One region of the Pseudomonas sp. Lz4W genome, then DNA from elsewhere that is predicted to be linked to it. Evidence: predicted binding sites of a transcription regulator. Region 1 holds the regulator's gene; each other region holds the start of a gene.

Region 1 (4,590 bases):
GAGCCGTTGACCGAGCCGGCGCCGCAGGAACCGGCGCGTCCTGCTCCTGTGGCCGCGCCGTCGATGGACCAGCGCGCCTTTGACAACATGCGCTCGGAACTCAATGTGCTGCGCGAATTGCTCGAAGTGCAGTTGGGCTCGCTGGCCTGGAACCAGTTGCAGGCCGCCAAGCCTGCACAAGCCAATTTGTGGCGCCGTTTACAGCGCATTGGCTTGTCCGGGCCGCTGTCGCGGGATCTGCTGGCGCAAGTGGCTGGAATTGAAGAACCGCGTCAGGCGTGGCGGATGTTGCTGGCCCACCTGGCGCGGATGATCGCGACCCCGGAGCTTGAACCCCTGGAAGAGGGCGGTGTGATTGCCATGGTGGGGCCTGCGGGCATGGGCAAAACCACTACCCTGGCCAAGCTGGCAGCGCGTTATGTCCTCAAGTACGGCGCGCAAAATATTGCCCTGGTGAGCATGGACAGCTTTCGTATCGGTGCCCAGGAACAACTGAAGACCCTGGGCCGAATTCTCAATGTACCCGTGACCCACGTTGCGCCTGGCCAGTCGTTGGGCCAGACCCTTGAGCCGCTGGTACGCAAGCGCGTGGTGCTGGTGGATACCGCCGGCCTGCAGGCCAGCGATCCGGCACTGCGCCTGCAGCTTGAAAGTCTTGCGGGGCGCGGGATCAAGGCACGCAACTATCTGGTACTGGCGACCACCAGTCAGAAACAGGTGTTGACGGCGGCTTACCTCAGTTACAAACGATGCGGGCTGGCCGGTTGCATTCTGACCAAGCTGGATGAAACCGCGAGTCTGGGGGAGGTGCTGAGCCTGGCGATCCAGCACGGGCTGCCGGTGGCTTACCTCACGGATGGTCCGCGGATCCCCGATGATCTTCACTTGCCCCGTCGTCACCAGTTGGTGAGCCGGGCCGTGAGTGTGCAAATGCAGGAAGAACCCAGTGAAGAGGCCATGGCCGACATGTTCGCTGATATCTATCAAAGCCCTCCCAAACAGGTCGGCTGAGGTACTCAAGGTTACGTAGCAATGTACCTACATCGATGGTCTGCAAGGTGTTGTGCCAGTGGGGCACGTGCAGCCAACCTTTGTAGCCGCGTCTAAGAAAGACAAGGTAAAAAATGATCATGGGCAGCATGCATCCCGTACAGGTGATCGCAGTGACCGGCGGCAAGGGTGGCGTCGGTAAAACTAACGTGTCAGTCAACTTGTCTATCGCGCTTGCCGAAATGGGCAGACGCGTCATGTTGATGGATGCCGACCTGGGCCTGGCAAACGTCGATGTGCTGCTCGGGCTGACCCCCAAGTACACCCTGGCCGATGTGGTCGAGGGTCGTTGCGAGCTGCGCGACGTACTGCTCCAGGGCCCTGGCGGGATCAGGATCGTACCGGCGGCGTCGGGCACCCAGAGCATGGTCAACCTGAGCCCGGCCCAGCATGCCGGTTTGATCCAGGCCTTCAGTGACCTGGGCGATAACCTCGACGTGCTGGTGATCGATACCGCAGCCGGGATCGGCGACTCAGTGGTGAGTTTTGTGCGCGCCGCCCAGGAAGTCCTGCTGGTGGTGTGTGACGAACCGACTTCGATCACCGATGCCTACGCGCTGATCAAGCTGCTGAACCGCGATTTCGGGATGAACCGGTTCCGGGTGCTGGCCAACATGGCCCAGAGCCCGCAGGAAGGGCGCAATCTGTTCGCCAAACTGACCAAGGTTACCGACCGTTTTCTGGATGTCGCCCTGCAATACGTGGGCGCCGTTCCCTACGACGAGAGTGTGCGCAAGGCGGTGCAAAAACAGCGCGCCGTGTACGAGGCATTTCCGCGTTCCAAGTGCTCCCTGGCGTTCAAGGCCATCGCCCAGAAAGTTGACACCTGGCCGCTGCCGGCCAATCCCCGGGGGCATCTGGAGTTCTTTGTCGAGCGCCTGGTGCAACAGGCAGGCGGAGGGCGTCCCTGATGACCGCCAGCGGCTATCGCATGTACAGCAAAGCGTCGCGTGACAGCCAGTATGAGCTGATCGAACGCTACGCACCGTTGGTCAAGCGTATCGCCTATCACCTGTTGGCGCGTTTGCCCGCCAGCGTGCAGGTGGACGACCTGATCCAGGCCGGGATGATCGGCCTGCTCGAAGTGTCGACCAAATACGACGCGACCAAGGGCGCGAGTTTCGAGACCTACGCCGGTATCCGCATTCGTGGTGCGATGCTCGATGAAGTGCGCAAGGGCGACTGGGCGCCGCGCTCGGTGCACCGCAATACCCGCATGGTCAGTGACGCAATTCGGGTAATTGAAGCAAAAACCGGTTGTGACGCTAAAGATCACGAGGTTGCGGCCGAACTCCAGTTAAGCCTTGATGATTATTACGCCATTTTGAATGACACCCTGGGCAGCCGCCTGTTCAGTTTCGACGACCTGTTGCAGGACGGCGAGCACGAAGGGTTGCATGAGGATGGTGCCAGTGCTCACCCGGAACCCTCGCGGGACCTGGAAGATGAACGCTTCCAGACAGCACTGGCCGACGCGATCAGCCTGTTGCCGGAGCGTGAGCGACTGGTCCTGGCGCTGTATTACGACGAAGAACTGAACCTCAAGGAAATCGGCGAGGTGCTGGGGGTCAGCGAATCCCGTGTCAGCCAGCTGCACAGTCAGTGCGCCGCCCGCCTGCGGGCACGCCTGGGGCAGTGGCGGGCGAACTGAAAACAGCGGGCAATCGCTGATTCATTGTGGGAGCGGGCTTGCCCGCGATGGGCGCGACGCGGTGGATCAGTTAACCGGCGTTGCCTGCATCGCGTCAGGCCCGCTCCCACAGTTGATTTATGGCGTGTGCGAAATCGAATTGATTGAATGGCGCGTCCAGAGACTGAACGCGTTTAAGACTGCTTGGAGGTCGAATTGGACAAGAACATGAAGATCCTCATCGTTGATGATTTCTCAACGATGCGACGGATCATTAAAAATCTGTTGCGTGACCTCGGGTTCACCAACACGGTGGAGGCGGACGACGGCACCACGGCGTTGCCGATCCTCAACCAGGGGCACATCGACTTTCTGGTGACGGACTGGAACATGCCGGGCATGACCGGTATCGAGTTGTTGCGCCATGTGCGTGCCGACGAAAAACTCAAGCACCTGCCCGTGCTGATGGTGACCGCTGAAGCCAAGCGCGAACAAATCATCGAGGCGGCCCAGGCCGGGGTCAACGGCTATGTGGTCAAGCCGTTCACGGCCCTTGCACTCAAAGACAAGATCGAAAAAATCTTTGATCGCATCGGTTGAACGGTTTCCCGGGGGGCGCTATGGAGCATCAAGAAGCGACACAGGGCGAGTTTGAGTCGACCCTGAAAAAACATGCCCGCGAATTGGTCGACAGCCTTGAGAAAGGCAAGTTTGGCGACGCCGTGCAACTGATTCATGAACTGAACCAGACTCGCGATCGCGGCCTGTACCAGGAAGTCGGCAAGCTGACCCGTGAGTTGCACAGCTCGATTGTCAACTTTCACATCGATCCGAACATGCCGCGCGCTGAAGAAGTGTCGCAGATCACCGATGCAGCCGAGCGTTTGGCTTATGTTGTGAAGCTCACGGAAGCTGCGGCGAATCGAACCATGGATCTGGTAGAAAACAGCACGCCGCTGGTCAATGGCCTGGGCAGCGAGGCTAAAGCCCTGAGCGCAGACTGGGGCCGCTTTATGCGGCGCGAAGTAGGCGCCGAGGAGTTTCGCGAACTGGCGCGGCGGGTTGACAGTTTTTTGACGCGCAGCGAAGCCGACAACCATGTGGTGTCCGCCAACCTCACTGACATATTGCTCGCCCAGGATTACCAGGACCTCACCGGTCAGGTGATCAAGCGTGTCACCCAGTTGGTGACCGATGTGGAAAGCAATTTGCTCAAGCTGGTGCTGATGGCCAGTCAGGTCGATCGCTTTGCCGGGATCGAACACGACCGTGCGGCACTGCTCGCAGAAAATAATTCGCAAAAAAACCTGACTAAGGGTGAAGGTCCGCAGATTCATGCCGATAAACGTGATGATGTCGTGTCCGGCCAGGATGATGTAGACGATTTGCTTTCCAGTTTAGGTTTCTAGGTACTGAGTAGGCGCGCGGTAAGGGTTACCCGTCCCGGCGTCGAAAGGTCCTACTTCAAGGAGCACGTACATGAGCTTCGGCGCCGATGAAGAAATCCTTCAGGATTTCCTGGTTGAAGCCGGCGAGATTCTAGAGCTGCTGTCCGAACAGCTGGTCGAGCTTGAAAGCCGACCGGATGATGCGGACTTGCTCAATGCAATTTTTCGCGGTTTTCACACTGTAAAAGGGGGCGCCGGCTTCCTCCAGCTCCACGAGCTGGTGGAGTGCTGCCACATCGCCGAGAACGTTTTCGACATCCTGCGCAAGGGTGAGCGTGGCGTCGACTCGGAATTGATGGACGTGGTTCTTGAGGCCCTGGACGCGGTCAACGCCATGTTTACCCAGGTGCGCGAGCGCCGCCCGGTTACGCCGGCAACCCCGCAGCTGCTGGCGGCGCTGGCACGTCTGGCCGAGCCAGCTTCGGTGCCGACAGTCGCCGCTGCGGTGGCGGTCGCCGAACC
Region 2 (4,590 bases), 1.2 Mb from region 1:
CTGGGCCACGTGAGCCGGGCTGATGTTGAAGCGGGCTTTATCGAGTTCAACGACCTGATCGGCCGCTGCCGCTTCCGCGACTGCAAGCACGACCGCGAGCCGGGCTGTGCATTGCTGATGGCACTGGAAGATGGCCGCGTACAGCAGCAACGCATGAACAGCTATCGCTCGATCATTGCCAGCCTGCCCGAGTCAAGCTACTAACCCCGCCAACCCTGCAGGCGCGAGCTGCAAGCACGCTCCTGCAGGTCAGGGTCTGGCTGGATCCGGCACTTTATCGTCGAAGAGGTTGAGCTTCTGGCGCGGCTCATGGGCCGGCATCGGCTGCTGATCCGCTGGCAAGGCCGTCGGATCTATCGGCGCCTTGGGCAGCTCTTGTGCCTTGACCGGCTCAATGCCCTGCTCACCCTCAATCGCTTGTTGCGCCTTCCTGGTCAGGACCACGATGTCGATACGGCGGTTGACCGGATTGGTCGGGTTGGCCTTGTCAAACAGCACCGATGAGGCATAGCCCACTACCCGCGCCACCTGGTTCTGCGGGTAGCTACCGACCACAAGTGCGCGCCGGGCCGCATTGGCACGGTTGGACGACAACTCCCAATTGCCGAAATCACCACTGCCGGCATAAGGCGTGGCGTCCGTATGACCGCTGATACTGATCTTGTTGGGCACTGCTTTGATGGTGTCAGCCAGGGCCAGCAAGATATCTTCGAAGTACGGCTTGAGCCGCGCACTGCCGACATCGAACATCGGCCTGTTTTCGGCATCCATGATCTGGATCCGCAGACCGTCCGGGGTGATTTCAAACAGCAGCTGGTCCTTGAACTTGCGCAATTGCGGGTTTTCTTCGACCTTGTTCTGCAACTCCTGAAGCAGCAGCTCAAGACGTTCTTTCTCTATTTGCTCCGCCACGCTTTCAGCCTGATCGGAATCGACCTCAACCTTGTCGGGCTGGGGCTGCATCTGTTCTTCGGGGTTGAGTGTTTTGTCCGGCGCCAGCGCTGGGGTGCCGCCCAGGTCGATGGTGTAGGGCGTGCCGCTGTCACTGAACCCGATCGGGTCCTTGAAGTAGCCGCCGATGGCGATTTTTTGTTCCGGCGTGGCGGCTGTCATTAGCCACATCACCAGAAAGAACGCCATCATTGCCGTAGCGAAGTCCGCGAAGGCAATTTTCCAGGCGCCGCCGTGATGACCCGAAGCGTAGCGCTTGACGCGCTTGATGATGATCGGCTGATTGTTTTCCATAAATCAGCGACCGCGAACCACTTGTTCCAGCTCGGCAAAGCTCGGCCGGTGTTTGGGATACAACACTTTGCGCCCGAACTCGACCGCCAGCGACGGCGGCATGCCGGAGGCCGATGCCACCAGTGAGGCCTTGATCGACTCGTAAATGTTGAGCTCCTCTTTGGCATCGTGCGCCAGCGCTGTGGCCAGCGGGCCAAAGAAACCATAGGCCGCCAGAATACCGAAGAATGTGCCCACCAACGCCGCGCCTACGTGCTGGCCAATGGCGGCCTGATCACCCTCCCCCAAGGAAGCCATGGTCACCACGATCCCCAGAACCGCCGCCACGATACCGAAACCCGGCATGCCGTCGGCAATCCCGTTGACGGCGTGGGAGGGATGCTCCAGCTCTTCCTTGAGGTTGAACAACTCCATGTCGAACAGCCCTTCAAGCTCGTGGGGCGCCATGTTGCCCGACGACATGATGCGCAGGTAATCACAGACAAAGGCTGTCATGCGCTCGTCTTTGAGCACGGTGGGGTACTTGGCGAAGATAGGACTGGCCGCCGCATCCTCAATATCGGCCTCAATGGCCATCATGCCTTCGCGACGGCTTTTATTGAGAATCTCGTAAATCAGGCCCAGCACTTCCAGATAAAAAGTGTGGGTAAAACGCGAGCCGAACATACCCAGTGATTTTTTGATCACGTGCATGGTCATGTAACCGGGATTGGCCTGCAGGAATGCACCGAACGCCGCCCCGCCAATAATCAGGACCTCGAACGGCTGAATCAGCGCCCCGATCTTGCCGTGGGAAAGCACGTACCCGCCGAGTACGCTCGCGAATACAACGATGATGCCGATAATTTTAGCCATAGATATAAAAGTACTTATTGAGTCGGGTTCAAGGTCATATTCAAGCGCGGTGAAACTCTACTTCTCCTTATCGGCAAATCTGCGCCAGACTATAGCCGGTAAAGGCGAAAAGCCGTTCAGCCCTTTTGGCGCGAGTAACAAATTGATGATGACCAGCTCCCATCATGACCAGTGAAACCACCAGCCCGACCTCAACACCTGCAACCCTGGATGCCTGGGTCGAGCGGCTCAACGCCGCCCGCTTGCCAATCCCGCAGCATAGCCATGGGCTGGTGTGCAAAGCCCTCAACGACAATCGCCGCTCATTGCGCGAGATTGCCGAGCTGATACAAGACAGCCCGGCACTGGCCCTGACCCTGATTCGCGAAGCCAACCAGCACCTGCAAAGCAGCCTGAGCGAACCGGCCGAGAGCCTGGAAGTGGCCATCAACCGACTGGGCCTGCAACGTACCCAGAGATTGCTTGAGCACATGAACACCCTGAGCCAGGAAGAAATCCCCCCGGGGTTCCGGCAAATCCAGCTCATCAGCCAGCACGCGGCGCAACAGGCCGTCGGCCTGTTCGGCAATCGTCTGGCGCGGCTGTGGCAAGAAATCTACTGGGGCAGCCTGCTGTTTCTCTCACCCTTGTGGGCTTTGGCGCTGACCCATCCAGAACTGCTCGAAGAATGGGAACAGCGGGTCATCCACAAAGGCGAGCGCGCCAGTGACGTCGAGCAAGAGCTGTTCGGTGTACGGCTGTTCGATATCTGCCGGGCGCTGGCGCAATTGTGGCGCCTGCCGGCATGGGTGCTACAGGGTTATACGGTCATCATTGAAGAGCAGCGCACCCTGGTCAGCGTGCTGCACATCGCCCGCAACAACCATGACGGGTTACGCCAGCAACAACGACTGGACGCCGATCCGGCACTGCGGCGCTGGCTCAATCACCCCGCCAATAGCGTGCTGCTGGCCAATGCTCTGGCGCTGTCGGCGCAATCGGGCTGGGATACCCCGCACAATGTGCGCTGGCAGTTGCTCACCGCGCTGTACCTGCAGACAACCCTGGATGAAGTGCAGCAGCTGGTTCACCAAAACGCCGCAAGCAGCGCCCGCTATCACTCGGTGCCCGACCTCTGGCACCCGGCCCAAGCACTGCTATGGCCGTGGGACAGCCGCCGCAGCAGTCCCGGCCAGCCTGCCGCGCCACCCTCTGCCGAGGCGCTGGCCACATGGCGCAAGCTGTGCGGGCAATTGCTGGCAGAGCCGAGCACCTTCGCCAACGCAATGCACCTGACCACCTGCGCTCGCGAGGCCCTGCTGGCATGCGGCATGCGCCGGGTGATGCTGCTGATGGCCGACAAGAGCGCAACCACACTGCGAGTTTTCCAGATATCCGGACTGCCGAAAGCAGCCTTCGACATGAGCTTTACCGTCAGTGAAAGCACCGCCTTGCAACGTTTGATGACGCAACCGGCGCAAGTTCGCCTGACGCCGGAAAACAACGCGACGATTTCTGCGGTCATGCCCGCCAACCTGCGCCAGCTGTTCCCCGGCGAGCATCTGCTGCTACGCTCGCTGGGCAACAGTGGCCGCGTCGTGATGCTGATACTGGCGGACCAGGGTGGCGGCCCGTTTTCCGAGACCAGCGTGCAAGCATTTGGCAAAACCGCGCAATGCATCGAGAAAGCCCTGAATAGCTTTAGCACGCGCGGGCGCTAGCCCTTGCGCTACAATCCCTCCTTTTTTCGCTCTGGAGACCTCACATGCCTGACTTCTCTGGTTTGCCGTTGGTCATCGAGCCCGGCGACCTGCTCGCACGGCTGGATAACCCCGAACTGATTGTGGTCGACCTGACCAGCGTCGCACGCTACGAGTCCGGGCATATTCCGGGTGCCCGTTTCGTCGACCCCAAACGCACCCAACTGGGCCAGCCCCCGGCACCCGGCCTGCTGCCGGGCCAGGCTTCTCTGGAGGCGCTGTTCGGCGAACTGGGGCACAACCCCGACGCGGTCTACGTGGTGTATGACGACGAAGGCGGCGGTTGGGCCGGCCGTTTTATCTGGTTGCTCGACGTGATCGGACACAAGGCTTACCACTATCTGGATGGCGGCATTCACGCCTGGGTCGCGGAAGGTTGCCCGGTGTCGAGCACTGTGCCGCCTGCAGTCGGTGGCCCGTTGCCGCTGACGTTGCACGACGCCCCCACTGCCACCCGCGAGTACCTGCAAAGCCGCCTGGGCGCGGCTGACCTGGCAATTTGGGATGCGCGCAGCCCCGCCGAATACGCCGGTGAAAAAGTGCTGGCGGCCAAAGGCGGGCACATCCCGGGCGCGAAAAACTTCGAATGGACCGCCGGCATGGATAAAAGCCGCAGCCTGCGCATTCGTACCGACATGGCGCAGATCCTCAAGGACCTGGGCATCACCCCGGACAAAGAAGTGATTACCCACTGCCAGACCCACCACCGCTCTGGCTTTACCTATCTCGTCGCCAAATCGCTCGGTTATCC
Region 3 (4,590 bases), 130 kb from region 1:
TTACCATCGACCTTTCTCCGGGCATTACTTCAGTATCCAGTTTGGTGACATCCATTGGCGCTCGCGCTCACTCTGGGACGCTCAATTGCCGCGACCCAGTCATCCGGGCCTGGACAGCAAGTTGCAAGAGGGGCCCGAAGGGCAGATGTTGCTGGTCTTGCGCAGTGACTATCAGCGTTTTGGCCACGCGGTTTCCATCAGTGTGGCCCAGGACTACACACCCATACGCGAAAGCTTCATGCAGGTTCAGCGCATAGGGTTGGCCATTGGCGTGTTCGCCCTGATCGTTATTTTGCTGCTGCAACGGCTCACGGTTAATCGGGCTTTGCGTCCACTTGAAACGGCCCGCAAGCAGATCGCACAGTTACAGGCCGGACAACGTTCGAAACTCGACGCCCAGGTGCCCCTTGAGCTTGAGCCTTTAGTCACTCAGATAAACCACCTGTTGGCCCACACTGAAGACAATCTGAAGCGTTCACGTAATGCCTTGGGCAACCTGGGACATGCGTTAAAAACTCCGTTGGCAGTATTAATCAGCCTGGCCAAGGACAGCCGGCTGGATGCTTATCCCCAGATACAGAAAACCCTGCGCGATCAGTTAGAGCAGATGCAGCAGCGTATGAGTCGGGAACTTAATCGTGCCCGTCTGGCAGGCGATGCCTTGCCGGGCGCTCAATTCGATGTCGACGCCGAAATGCCGGGGTTGATGGCGACCCTTGGCATGATTCACGGCGGGCATTTGGCGTTAAGGCTAAACACCAGTCCAGGACTGCACATGCCTTGGGACCGTGAAGACATGCTCGAATTGCTCGGCAATCTATTGGACAACGCCTGCAAATGGGCGGATTCGCAAGTAGAACTGAACATCCGCCAGACCGCGGGCGGGTATGAGATTGAAGTCCAGGACGATGGGCCGGGCATACCCGAGACAGAGCGCGACCAGGTCATCAGCCGTGGAACACGGCTGGACGAGCAAACCAGTGGCCATGGATTGGGCCTGGGCATTGTGCGAGATATCGTGGATGTCTGGGGTGGGGAAATGCAGCTTGAAACGGGGGCGCTGGGCGGCTTGTCGGTGATGATCAGGCTACCCGCCCGCAGGAGCTGAAAATGACGGCGGCCCCGGGGCCGCCGTCAATCATGCCACTTCAGGTCAGACGCGGAACTGATCCATCAACTTTTGCTGCTGGTTGGCCAGTGAGTTCAGCGACTGGCTGACCCGTGCCGACTCATTGGCCTGTCCGGACAATGATTCCGTGACATCGCGGATGGTGGCCACATTGCTGTTGATCTCTTCAGCCACTGCACTCTGCTCTTCGGCGGCACTGGCAATCTGCAAGTTCATGTCGGTAATCACGCTCACGGCATCACCGATTTGCTGCAATGCCGTTACTGCCTGACCGACCTGCTCGACACTGCCCTGGGCCTGGCGATGGCTGTTGCCCATGGACGTCACTACATCCTTGGTGCCGATTTGCAGTTGTTCAATCACCTGTCGGGTTTCTTCCACCGACTCCTGGGTTCGTCGCGCCAAATTGCGCACTTCGTCAGCCACCACGGCAAAACCGCGCCCGGCTTCGCCTGCTCGGGCCGCCTCGATCGCAGCATTGAGGGCGAGTAAATTAGTCTGCTCGGCAATCGCGCGAATCACTTCCAGTACAGAACCGATTTTTTCGCTATTGGCCGCCAACCCTTCGACCTGGGTCATGGCTACGCTCATGTCGGCAGCCAGGTGGTCGATGCTGGACGTTGTACGGTCAATGATGGTCAGCCCCTGGCGTGTCGCCTGGTCGGCATCGCGCGCTGCCTGAGCAGCCTGCGCCGCACTGCGTGCGACATCTTGCGCCGTAGCGCTCATTTCATGGGAGGCAGTGGCAGCCTGATCGACCTGGCGGTACTGCTGCTCCATGCCGGCACTGGTCTGGGTGGCAATGGCCGCCGATTGATCGGCCGTATTGCGGGCATCCTGAACCGAATGTTTCACCTCGGCGATGATCGGCTGCAGCTTGTCGAGGAAGCGGTTGAACCAGCCTGCCAGCTGGCCCAGTTCGTCCTGCTTGTCGTAGGCCAGGCGTCGGGTCAGATCGCCTTCGCCGCTGGCAATGTCCTCAAGCATGCGCGCTACCCCCAGAATCGGTCGCGTCACACTGCGGGCCATCAGCCATACCAGCAGCAGGCCGATGATTGCTGCCAGAGAGCCCAGGCACAGCTCAATCAGGGTGCCTGCCTTATTGCGCTCGTCCAGTTCTGCTTGCAGCGCCTGGGCCGGCCCGACCAGTACCTTTTCCGGCACATCGAGTAACACCCCCCACGGCTTGCTGCCCGGGATCGGCAGGAACGGGGTCAGGATTTTCAACCGCTGGTGACCATGAATGCTCTGGGGCTCACCGCCGCTGGCCATCAGTTGACTCAACCGGGCACCATCGTCGGCGTCAATCTGATCCAGACGTTGGCCAAGCTTGCTCGCGTCGCTGCTAAAGCCGGCCAATATGCCTGCCGAGCTGACAATGCTGACGCTGGTCTGCCCGTCGTAAAGCTTCTGGCTGGCAAGCTGGCTCATGGTTTGCAGGCTGTTGAGGTTGATATCAACCGAGAGCGAGGCGATGACCTTGCCCTTGACCATCAGCGGAAAAACGATGCTGGTCAATAAAACGTTTTGCCCATCGATCGCGTAAAAGTAAGGTTCGATAATGCACGGCTGGAGCGTCGTACGCGGGCAGGTAAACCATGAATTATTCGCCTGGCCGCTGGGCCCGGTACTGGTATCGGTCATGTCGGTTTCAGGCAGTGCCATCGACGTCAGCTTGCCCGGCGTCGGTTGCGACCAGTAAAGGGCAAAACGGCCCTTGTCGTTGCTGCCCAGCTCTGATTGATGGTCGAACAGCTGGTCCTTGCCGTCCAGCGCATTGGCTTCAAACACCAGGGACAAACCAAGCAAGTCGGGATTGGCCTGCAGGGCCGCTTTCACCTGTCGGGTCAGATCTTCACGCAGATCGAAAGCATCCAGAAAGCGCTTTTCCGATTGCTCACGTAAAAACAGGACTTGTCGTGCAAACCCGTTGCCGTATTGATAGGCGTCCATAAATTGGCGACTGATGGCCAACGCCTGGGCTTCGCCCTGGGCCTCAATACGGGCCTGTGCGGACTCATTGAGCATCTGCGTGCTTGAGGCCTCCACCAGATCGGCCGTGTAATCCATGCGATAGAGGGAAAGTCCCACCAGAAGAGCGACGATACCCAGCAGGCAGAGTCCGGCGAGGAGGGTGATTTTCCATTGGATGGAAAGCTGTCTGAGCGACATGGAGACATCCTGAATAGAGGCTTTGTCTGTTAGCGGCCAGCCGATAGTTTTCTTTATGGGGAAATCTGTATTTAGAGGTTACGTTTTCAAATTTTAAAAAGATTAAACCCTGTCAGAATTAAGGGTATCCCCATTCAGGCGATGATCCCCGCAGGCCTTTGGCGTGTGCTTTGACAAGGCGTCAATGCTGCTGCAAAGTGTGCGCCCCCAAATAAGCACTCCCTTTCAGACCGGCGACTGGAACAGCAGCCTTTTGCCCGAAATTTTCCGCTTTACGGTGTTTTATCGTAGTGCGCGCTAAGAGGTTGTAATGATGAATGCAGTAATTGCCGCGGTCGGCATCATGTTGGTGCTCAGTCTGTCCCGTGTGCATGTGGTGATCGCCCTGATCACGGGTGCCGTCGTCGGCGGCCTTGTGGGCGGGCTGGGCATCGAAGCAACGCTCGATGCGTTCAACAGCGGCTTGGGTGGCGGCGCGCAGGTCGCCTTGTCCTATGCAATGCTGGGTGCCTTCGCGGTGGCGATCGCCAAGTCCGGCCTGGCCCATGCACTGGCCGACAAGGCCCTGATCATGGTCAATAGACAACAGGCTGTCGGCGGCAATCGCCTCAAGTGGCTACTGATCGGTTTGTTGCTGGTGGTCGCAATCTCTTCGCAGAACATCTTGCCGATTCATATCGCCTTCATTCCCTTGCTGGTTCCGCCCCTGCTGTACGTGCTCACCAAGTTGAAAATTGACCGGCGCCTGATCGCCTGTGTCATGACCTTTGGCTTGATTACGCCATACATATTTTTACCGGTGGGCTTCGGCAACATCTTTCTCAACCAGATTTTGCTCGCCAACGTCAGCAAGAGCGGGGTGGATGTCAGCCAGGTCAATGTCACCCACGCAATGGCGATCCCGGCGCTAGGCATGTTGTTCGGGTTGTTGGTGGCTGTATTCATCAGTTACCGCAAAAAGCGTGAATATGATTTGGCCAAGATTGAGCAGGTCGAGCAAGTGGCTATCAGCTACAACCCGCGAACCCTGCTGGTGGCCGGAGTTGCCATCGCTGCCGCGTTTATCATTCAGCTGTGGCTGGGCTCCATGATCATCGGAGCACTGGCAGGCTTTCTGATTTTCTCGGCGTCGGGGATTGTGCGCTGGCGTGAGACCGATGACCTGTTCACCGAAGGCATGAAAATGATGGCCATGATTGGCTTCATCCTGATTGCCGCATCGGGTTTTGCCGAGGTGATGAAAGCCACCGGCGAAGTGAAATCCCTGGTTGAGGCGTCTGCAGGCATGA
Region 4 (4,590 bases), 1.4 Mb from region 1:
AACTCCGGATGGAAGACCGTCGATCCGGTGCTTAAAGACCCGCACGCCATTTATCACGCAGGACACTCCAATGACTGACACCTTGAGCCGCGTAGCCCGGGTACTCGAAGAGCGCAAAGGCGCCTCGCCGGACAGTTCGTATGTCGCCAGCCTGTACCACAAGGGTCTGAACAAGATTCTGGAGAAGGTCGGCGAAGAGTCGGTCGAAACCATCATCGCAGCCAAAGATGCGGCCATCAGCGGAGATTGCAGCGATGTCATCTACGAAACCGCCGATCTATGGTTCCACAGCATGATCATGCTCGCCCAGCTGGGTCAGCATCCTCAGGCCGTACTGGATGAACTGGAGCGTCGCATCGGTACCTCCGGCCACGTGGAAAAAGCCTCACGGCCATCCGCTTAAACTTTTTTGCAAGGAACTCATCATGGGCATTTTTGACTGGAAACACTGGGTCGTCATTCTGGTAGTTGTGGTCCTGGTCTTCGGCACCAAAAAACTGAAAAACCTGGGCACTGACGTGGGCGAATCGATCAAGGGCTTTCGCAAAGCCATGAACGACGACGAGAAGCCTGCCGAACCGGTAGTGCCGCCTGCACAGCCAACGGCCGCACCGCAGCCACACACCACTTCGACCCTCAACGAGCCGCACACCATTGACGTGCAGGCCCAGAAAGTCGAAGAGCCGACCCGCAAAGACGTGTGAGCCAAAAATAATGTTCGGTATCAGCTTCAGTGAACTGCTGCTCGTCGGCCTGGTGGCCCTGTTGGTGCTCGGCCCCGAGCGCCTGCCGGGAGCAGCACGCACGGCGGGGCTGTGGATCGGCCGCTTGAAACGCAGCTTCAATGCGATCAAACAGGAAGTTGAGCGTGAAATCGGCGCCGACGAAATTCGTCGGCAACTGCACAACGAGCACATCCTGTCGATGGAAGAAGAAGCCAAGAAGATTCTGGCCCCGCTCCAGCCGCCTGTGCCGCCTGTGATGCCGACCGAGCCTTTGGCCGCACCTGCGCAGCCCGAGCCCGCAGAGCCGCCGGCCCCTGCTCCGGTCAGCCTGAGCAAGACCGAGTCCGGGCCTGCACTTCAACCGGCAGTGCCACACGACCCTACCCTGCCACCGCGAGCCCCCTAAGCGCATGAGCGATAAGCCTGAACACGACCAGCCAATGCCGCTGGTTTCGCATCTGACCGAGCTGCGCACCCGCCTGCTGCGCTGCATCGCCGCGATTTTTCTGATCTTCATCGGGTTGTTCGCCTTCACCCAGCAGATCTACACCCTGGTTTCCACGCCATTGCGTGAATACCTGCCGGTGGGCGCCACGATGATCGCCACCGACGTGGCATCGCCGTTCCTCACACCGCTCAAGCTGACCATGATGGTGTCGCTGTTTATAGCGATCCCGGTGATCCTGCATCAGATCTGGGGCTTTATCGCCCCCGGCCTGTACAAGCACGAAAAGCGCATTGCCGTGCCGCTGCTGATCTCCAGCATCTTCCTGTTCTACGCCGGCATGGCGTTCGCCTATTTCCTGGTGTTCCCGCTGGTGTTCAAGTTCTTCGCCTCCGCGACACCGGAAGGCGTGGCCATGATGACCGACATCAGTAGCTACCTTGATTTCGTCATGACCCTGTTTTTTGCCTTTGGCGTAGCCTTTGAAATCCCGGTGGCAGTGGTGCTGCTGGTATGGATCGGAATTGTCGACGTCAAATACCTGCGCAAAATCCGGCCGTACGTGATTATCGGCTGCTTTGTAGTCGGCATGATCCTGACCCCGCCGGACATCTTCTCCCAGACCCTGCTGGCGATTCCGATGTGGATGCTGTTTGAAATCGGCATTCTGTTCGGCAGCCTGATCAGCAAAAACAAGCGTGGCGATCACCCGGACGAACAGCCCGAGAACGACAGCAACGCCCAGCCGCCAGCACCGCAAGCGTGAACCTGCTGCTCCTCGAAGAGGCTGATTTCATTGCCGCCGATCGCGTGATCCTGCGCGATCGGCGCCTGACTCACATGCAGGAAGTGCACCGTGCGGCAGTGGGCGACAACCTGCGGGTCGGACGCATCGGCGGTTTAATGGGCAGCGCCGAACTGGTGCGCCTGGAGGCCAAAGAAGCCGAACTGGTTATCCACAACCTCGACCAGCCGCCGCCCGACAAACTGCCCCTGACCCTGTTACTGGCCCTGCCGCGCCCGAAGATGTTGCGCCGGGTCCTGCAGACAGTTGCCTCGATGGGCGTGCCCAGGGTGGTTCTGATGAACAGTTACCGGGTCGAAAAAAGCTTTTGGCAGACCCCGTTTCTGGAGCCCGAAGCAATTCGCGAACAGCTGATTCTGGGGCTGGAGCAGTCCCGCGACAGCGTGCTGCCTGAAATCATCATCGAAAAACGTTTCAAGCCGTTCGTCGAAGACCGCCTGCCACAACTGGTCGAAGGCACACTGGGCCTGGTTGGCCACCCCGGTGATTACCCCGCGTGCCCACGCGGCCTGGATCAAGCCGTGACCCTGGCTATCGGCCCGGAAGGCGGCTGGATTCCGTACGAAATCGACCTGCTGGCCAAAGCCGGCCTGCAACCGGTGCAACTCGGCGCGCGCATCCTGCGGGTCGAAACCGCCGTCACCGCCCTTCTCGCCCGGCTGTTCTGAGCCCTGCCACCTAGTCGCTGACTATGAGCGAGGCTGCGCCCCCCCGGGGCCAGCTTCGCAGCCATCGCAGCCTCGTTCCTCGGCGACTACGAAGTTGCGCTGCGGGTTTGAGGCCTCGGTCACACATTCAACACCCCCCGCTTCAGTTCCCCTGCGCCACGCCGATGCCCTGATACCCGTGAAGAACGCAAAGCAATGGACGGCTTCCCGTCAGGCTGCTCGCGTCATAAAAGGAGTTTCATCATGTACCGTCAACTGGCCAGACTACTGGGCAATATCGGTGTTAATCGCAAGCTGGGCCTGGGATTTGGTCTGGTGCTGGTTTTAACAGTGCTGATAAGCGCAATCGGTTGGAAGGGTCTGGTTTCAGTGATCGACCGCGGTGACAAGCTGGCCAACATATCAAAGACCATCGAGCTGACCAAAGACTTGCGCATTGCACGTCTGGACTACGAGCGGGACAAGGGTGAAAAAGGCAACGCCGAGGTAAATGGCCAGTTGACCGCCCTGGACCAGACGCTGGACCTGTCGCGCCGCCAGCTCACCGATCCTGCGGAGCTGGCCCTGGTCGAGCAACAGCTCGCCGCGGTGGCCGAATACAAAAGCGCATTCGCCGACTCCGGGCTGGCCACTCAAGCACGTGAAGCCAACCGCGTACTGCTCGGCAGTACCGCCGACAGCGCCGTCGCCAGCGTTGCAGACATTGAGCAGACCTTGCTGCAAAGCGACAGCCTGGCGCAGTACAAGAGCGTCATCGAACTGCAAAAACTGCTTCAGCAAGCCAGGTTCCAGGTGCGTGGCTACACCTATAGCGCCAGCCCCGAGGCCGAGCAGCCCGCCCTGGATGCCATCGACCATGCGCTCAAAGAACTCGACAGCCTGCCCGCCAGGCTCCCCGACGAACATCTGAGCCACTTGCAGCAAGCCACGCTGGCCATGCAAAACTATCGGGCCGCCGTGACCGGCTTTCGCGATGCTCAAGTCGCCAGTGCCCGGGCGCTGACGCGCATGCAGCAGCAAGGCAGCACCCTGATCGATCTGAGCCAGAAGCTTTCGACCCTGCAAACCGAAAAACGCGACCAGGACAGCCAGCAGGCCGAGAACCTGCTCATAGGTTGTACATTACTGGCGCTGGTACTGGGCATCATTGCTGCCTGGGTTATTACCCGGCAGATCGTCATCCCGCTGCAGCGCACGCTCAAGACCGTTGAGTGGATCGCCGCAGGCGACCTGAGCCATGACAACCCCACCGCTCGCCGCGACGAGCTGGGGCAATTGCAGCACGCCGTGCAAAGGATGACCGAAGGTCTGCGCGAACTGATCGGGGGCATCAGCGATGGCGTGACCCAGATTGCCAGCGCGGCCGAAGAACTCTCAGCCGTGACCGAACAGACCAGTGCCGGGGTCAACAGCCAGAAAGTCGAAACCGATCAAGTCGCTACCGCCATGCACGAAATGGCGGCAACGGTGCAGGAAGTGGCGCGCAATGCCGAAGAGGCCTCAGAAGCCGCTGTTGTTGCCGACCAGCAGTCCCGTGAAGGCGACAAAGTGGTCGGTGAAGCCATTGCCCAGATCGAGAAACTGGCGATTGAAGTGGGCCACTCCACCGAAGCCATGGACCATCTCAAGCGCGAAAGTGACAAGATCGGCAGCGTGCTCGATGTGATCAAGTCGGTGGCCCAGCAAACCAACCTGCTGGCGCTCAATGCCGCCATCGAGGCCGCCCGCGCCGGTGAGGCAGGCCGTGGCTTTGCGGTGGTAGCCGACGAGGTACGCAGCCTGGCGCAGCGCACGCAAAAATCCACCGAAGAGATCGAAGAGCTCATTGAAGGCCTGCAAAGCGGTACCCGGCAGGCCTCCAGCAGCATGGACAGCAGCCGTATCCTGACCGACAGCAGCGTTGAACTCACCCGTCGTGCAGGCGAAGCGCTGGGCAGCATCACCCGC

The links. The regulator FliA, encoded in region 1, starts transcription of late flagellar genes. The targets are predictions, from matches to a motif close to CTAAAGTTTNNNNNNNNNNNGCCGNTAA.
Region 2: motA (flagellar motor stator protein MotA) is a predicted target of FliA. The motif match lies at 2,168-2,195, and genes of this name have one in related genera.
Region 3: B195_RS23250 (methyl-accepting chemotaxis protein) is a predicted target of FliA. The motif match lies at 1,944-1,971, and genes of this name have one in related genera.
Region 4: B195_RS21265 (methyl-accepting chemotaxis protein) is a predicted target of FliA. The motif match lies at 2,784-2,811, and genes of this name have one in related genera.

Annotation. Positions count from the first base shown of each region.
Region 1 is NZ_CP017432.1:3,304,936-3,309,525, reverse strand. It holds gene flhF (flagellar biosynthesis protein FlhF) at 1-1,011, shown strand, start outside; gene fleN (flagellar synthesis regulator FleN) at 1,131-1,961, shown strand; gene fliA (RNA polymerase sigma factor FliA) at 1,958-2,701, shown strand; gene B195_RS15045 (chemotaxis response regulator CheY) at 2,909-3,280, shown strand; gene B195_RS15040 (protein phosphatase CheZ) at 3,301-4,089, shown strand; gene B195_RS15035 (chemotaxis protein CheA) at 4,160-4,590, shown strand, end outside.
Region 2 is NZ_CP017432.1:4,533,222-4,537,811, forward strand. It holds gene rsgA (small ribosomal subunit biogenesis GTPase RsgA) at 1-204, shown strand, start outside; gene motB (flagellar motor protein MotB) at 250-1,245, opposite strand; gene motA (flagellar motor stator protein MotA) at 1,249-2,100, opposite strand; gene B195_RS20700 (HDOD domain-containing protein) at 2,265-3,800, shown strand; gene B195_RS20705 (rhodanese-like domain-containing protein) at 3,845-4,590, shown strand, end outside.
Region 3 is NZ_CP017432.1:3,437,843-3,442,432, reverse strand. It holds gene B195_RS15705 (ATP-binding protein) at 1-1,108, shown strand, start outside; gene B195_RS23250 (methyl-accepting chemotaxis protein) at 1,154-1,909, opposite strand; partial or broken gene B195_RS23245 (HAMP domain-containing protein) at 2,012-2,158, opposite strand; gene B195_RS15695 (Na+/H+ antiporter family protein) at 3,615-4,590, shown strand, end outside.
Region 4 is NZ_CP017432.1:4,670,163-4,674,752, forward strand. It holds gene hisI (phosphoribosyl-AMP cyclohydrolase) at 1-78, shown strand, start outside; gene B195_RS21240 (phosphoribosyl-ATP diphosphatase) at 71-403, shown strand; gene B195_RS21245 (twin-arginine translocase TatA/TatE family subunit) at 426-704, shown strand; gene tatB (Sec-independent protein translocase protein TatB) at 715-1,131, shown strand; gene tatC (twin-arginine translocase subunit TatC) at 1,136-1,936, shown strand; gene B195_RS21260 (16S rRNA (uracil(1498)-N(3))-methyltransferase) at 1,933-2,643, shown strand; gene B195_RS21265 (methyl-accepting chemotaxis protein) at 2,887-4,590, shown strand, end outside.